One region of the Streptomyces sp. NPDC090442 genome, then DNA from elsewhere that is predicted to be linked to it. Evidence: predicted binding sites of a transcription regulator. Region 1 holds the regulator's gene; the other holds the start of a gene.
The links. Region 1 encodes HrcA, which represses chaperone genes, less so after heat shock. Its sites were predicted from a motif close to TTNGCACTCNGNNNNNCNGAGTGCNAA; they were not measured.
Positions count from the first base shown of each region.

Region 2: ACIQU6_RS14935 (FmdB family zinc ribbon protein) is a predicted target of HrcA. The motif match lies at 896-922, and genes of this name have one in related genera.

Region 1 is NZ_JBIVXW010000015.1:105,869-108,260, reverse strand. It holds gene dnaJ (molecular chaperone DnaJ) at 1-720, opposite strand, end outside; gene hrcA (heat-inducible transcriptional repressor HrcA) at 721-1,737, opposite strand; gene ACIQU6_RS13530 (MBL fold metallo-hydrolase) at 2,069-2,392, shown strand, end outside.
Region 2 is NZ_JBIVXW010000017.1:118,202-120,593, forward strand. It holds gene ACIQU6_RS14930 (MFS transporter) at 1-797, shown strand, start outside; gene ACIQU6_RS14935 (FmdB family zinc ribbon protein) at 934-1,278, shown strand; gene ACIQU6_RS14940 (S-methyl-5'-thioadenosine phosphorylase) at 1,416-2,249, shown strand.

The sequences.
Region 1 (2,392 bases):
GCCGGGGCCGACCTCGCCCTCGCCGGCCAACTGGATCCGGGTGCCGTTGTCGACACCGGCCGGGATCTTGACCGTGAGGGTGCGGCGGGAGCGGATCCGGCCGTCGCCCGCGCACTCCGGGCACGGGGTCGGGACGACCGTGCCGAAGCCCTGGCACTGGGGGCAGGGGCGGGACGTCATGACCTGGCCCAGGAAGGACCGGGTGACCTGCGAGACCTCGCCGCGGCCGCGGCACATGTCACAGGTCTGCGCCGAGGTGCCCGGCGCCGCGCCCTCGCCGCTGCACGTGGTGCAGACGACGGCGGTGTCGACCTGGATGTCCTTGGTGGTGCCGAACGCGGCCTCGCTCAGCTCGATGTCGAGGCGGATCATCGCGTCCTGGCCGCGGCGGGTCCGCGAGCGCGGGCCGCGCTGCGAGGCCGTGCCGAAGAACGCGTCCATGATGTCGGAGAAGTTCCCGAAGCCCGCGCCGAAGCCGCCCGCGCCACCGGCGCCGCCGGCCTGCGAGAGGGGGTCGCCGCCGAGGTCGTAGACCTGCTTCTTCTGCGGGTCCGACAGGACCTCGTAGGCGGCGTTGATCTCCTTGAACCGCTCCTGGGTCTTGGGATCCGGGTTCACATCCGGGTGGAGCTCGCGCGCCAGCCGCCGGAAAGCCTTCTTGATCTGGTCCTGCGAGGCGTCACGGCTGACGCCGAGGACCGAGTAGTAATCCGTGGCCACTTACGACTCCGCGAGGATCTGTCCGACGTAACGTGCCACTGCGCGTACCGCTCCCATCGTTCCGGGGTAGTCCATGCGGGTCGGTCCGACCACGCCCAATTTCGCGACGGCCTCGTCGCCCGAACCGTATCCGACGGTGACGACCGAGGTGGACGTCAGGCCCTCGTGAGCATTCTCATGCCCGATGCGTACGGTCACGCCCGAGTCGTTGGCCTCCCCGAGCAGCTTGAGCAGCACCACGTGCTCCTCAAGGGCTTCCAGCACCGGCCGGATGGTCAGGGGGAAATCATGCCCGAAGCGCGTCAGATTGGCGGTGCCGCCGATCATCAACCGCTCTTCGGTCTCCTCCACCAGAGTCTCCAGCAACACCGACAGTACTGTCGATACCGTGGCCCGGTCCTCCTGTTCGAAGGATTCCGGGAGATCCTGCACGAGCTGCGGGACGTCGGTGAAACGGCGGCCGACGATCCGGCTGTTGAGCCGGGCGCGCAGGTCCGCCAGGGACGTCTCGCCGAACGGCGTCTGGCAGTCGATGAGCCGCTGCTCGACGCGGCCGGTGTCGGTGATCAGCACCAGCATCAGCCGGGCCGGGGCCAGCGCCAGCAGCTCGACGTGCCGGACGGTGGACCGCGTCAGGGACGGGTACTGCACCACCGCGACCTGTCGGGTGAGCTGCGCCAGCAGCCGCACCGTGCGGCCCACCACGTCGTCGAGGTCGACGGCGCCGTCCAGGAAGTTCTGGATCGCCCGTCGCTCGGGGACGGACAGCGGCTTGACGCCGGCCATCTTGTCGACGAAGAGGCGGTAGCCCTTGTCGGTCGGGATCCGGCCGGCGCTGGTGTGCGGCTGGGCGATGAAGCCCTCGTCCTCCAGGGCCGCCATGTCGTTGCGGACGGTGGCCGGGGAGACGCCCAGCTTGTGGCGCTCGGTGAGGGCCTTGGAGCCGACCGGCTCCTCCGTCCCGACATAGTCCTGGACGATGGCGCGCAGCACTTCAAGCCTGCGTTCACTGAGCATGTCCGCCACCTCCAGTCGGCCGTCCCGCCGGTCGTCTCTCCACTGGCACTCACCTGGCCCGAGTGCCAGACCCGCAGCCAGTGTACGGCCGGGCGGAGCGGATACAGCAAGGGCGGGCGCACTGAGGGCTTACCCACCACCGCCTGATCCGACCCCGGGCCGCCCCGGAGAGTTCCCCGAGCGATCCCCTGGAAATCCCTTGCACGACGCCTCGTTGGCGCCCCGGGACCGCACCGCGGCGCGCCCCACGAGGTGCGCGCGCCCGCCGGCTTTCCGCCGGGTTTCCACCGGGTGCGGGGCAACGCTATCGCGGGGGCGCTAGCGTCCTGCCATGCGCACCACTTGGGAAGAGGCCGGCTGGGAGCGGCTCGGCACCGACGTCGTCCGGCGCCGGATGCCCGGCTGGGACGAGACGATCGGCGTGATCGCCGGCGCCGACGGGGTGTTGCTCGTCGACACCGGTCCGACCCTCGCCGCCGGGGCGGAGCTGCGCCGCACGATCCGCGGCGTGCTGGGCCGCGATGTGACGCATGTCGCGCTCACCCACCCGCACTTCGACCACGTACTGGGCACCGCGGCCTTCGCCGGCGTCGAGGTGTACGGCGCGGCGGGGGTGGCCGGACTGCTCCGGGACGGCGGGGAGACGCTGCGGCAG
Region 2 (2,392 bases), on a different contig from region 1:
GCCCGGTGCTGGCGACCGCGCTGTGCACCGGCGTCCACCCGGCCGCCGGCCTGGTCGCCGAGGCCGCGCTGACGCTCGCCGGCGGCCTGCTGTTCGCCTCGCAGCGGCGCACCCAGCCCCCGGTCCACCGGGAGGGCGCCTCGGACCAGGCCCGGGTCTCGGCGCTGTCCATCCCTGGTGTGCGCGTCCTGATCGTGGCGTTCCTGGGCATCGGCTCGGTCTTCGGCGGGATGCAGGTCTCGCTGACCGCGCTCACCGAGCACATCGGGCAGCCCGGCATCAACGGCGTCCTCTACGGGATCTTCGCCGGCGGCAACATGCTCGCCGGCATCGCCTGCGGCACGGTCGCCTGGAAGGTCGGCCCGCGCCGCCGCCTGCTGGTCGCCTACGGGCTGCTGGCGCTGGCCACCACCCCGCTGTGGGCGGTGACCGCGGTGCCGCTGCTGGGCGCCGTCGGCCTGGTCGTCGGCCTGTGCATCGCCCCCGCGCTGATCACCGGCTACACCCTGGTCGAGTCCCTGGTCCCGGCCTCCGCCCGGACCGAGGCGTTCACCTGGCTGACCGGCGCGGTGGCGCTGGGCCAGGCGGCCGCGGCCACCTCCGCCGGCCAGTTGGCGGACCGCTTCGGCCCCAGCTCCGGCTTCCTGGTGCCGCTGGTCGGCACAGCGCTGGCCCTGGTGGTGCTGCTGAGCCTGCGCGCCCACCTGGTGCCCCGCTCCTCGACGGTCGTCACCGGGTCGGCGGGCGCCGCCGGGGACGCCGCCGGCGAACCGGAACGGGAGCTGAGCCGCGCCTGAACGGGCCCGAACCCAGGGGCACGGGCGGGCGTGGAGTCGGTCACCGTGCGCCGTTCGCGGTGGACTGGGGCGCCGGAATACTGCAAGATGGAGCGTCGTTAGCACTCAATGAGTGAGAGTGCCAGGAGGAAGTCAAGTGCCGACCTACCAGTACCAGTGCACCGCGTGCGGCGAGGGCCTTGAGGCCGTGCAGAAGTTCACCGACGACGCGCTCACCGAGTGCCCAAGCTGCAACGGACGCCTCAAGAAGGTGTTCTCGGCGGTCGGCATCGTCTTCAAGGGCTCCGGCTTCTACCGCAACGACAGCCGCGGCTCGTCGTCCAGCAGCAGCCCGGCCAGCAGCTCCTCGTCGAGCGGCACATCGTCGAACGGCTCCTCGTCGTCCGATGCGTCCTCGTCGTCGTCCTCTTCGTCCGGCTCCACCTCGTCGTCCTCCGACAGCAAGTCGACGACCAAGGCCAGCACCGGCTCGGCCGCCTGACCAAGGCGCCGACGCCCGCGAGCGGACTTCCGGGCCCCGCCGCTCCCCACCAGGAGCGGCGGGGCCCGTCGCATTCCCGGGAGCCGGACGGTCCGAACCGCCCGCGAGCCGACGCGGGCGCCCGATAGTGTGACCGCATGGCTGATGCGGAGATTGGCGTTATCGGCGGGTCGGGGTTCTACTCCTTCCTGGATGACGTGACCGAGATCACGGTGGACACCCCCTACGGGCGGCCCAGCGACTCCTTGTTCCTCGGCGAGATCGCCGGGCGCTCGGTCGCCTTCCTGCCCCGGCACGGCCGCGGCCACCACCTCCCGCCGCACCGCATCAACTACCGCGCCAACCTCTGGGCGTTGCGCTCCCTCGGCGTGCGGCAGGTCCTCGGCCCGTGCGCGGTCGGCGGACTGCGCCCCGCATACGGGCCCGGCACGCTGCTCGTCCCCGACCAGCTCGTGGACCGCACCAAGTCCCGCACCCAGAGCTACTTCGACGGCGAACCGCTCCCCGACGGCAGCGTCCCCAACGTCGTCCACCTCACCTTCGCCGACCCGTACTGCCCCACCGGCCGGCAGGCGTCCCTCGACGCCGCGCGCGGCCGCGACTGGGAGCCGGTCGACGGCGGCACCCTCGTGGTGATCGAGGGGCCGCGCTTCTCCACCCGCGCAGAGTCGCACTGGCACGCCGCCCAGGGCTGGTCGGTGGTGGGCATGACCGGCCACCCCGAGGCCGTCCTGGCCCGCGAACTGAGCCTGTGCTACACCTCGTTGACCCTGGTCACCGACCTGGACGCGGGCGCCGAGACCGGCGACGGCGTCTCCCACGAGGAGGTCCTCCGGGTCTTCGGCGAGAACATCGGCCGGCTCCGCGAGGTCCTCTTCGACACCGTCGCCGCGCTCCCCACCACCGCGGACCGCAACTGCCTGTGCACGGACGCGCACCAAGGCTGGGATCTGGGGATCGAGCTGCCGTAACGGGGCGGCCGGGGCGCGCCCCAGCTCAACTCCCCTGTCGGGTGACGGAGTTGTCCACAGGCTCGGGGTGAGGCCGGGGCCGTCCACAGGCCGCCGCGGGCGTGGGCGAAGTACGGCACGGTGGTGATCGCGGGCCCGAACGC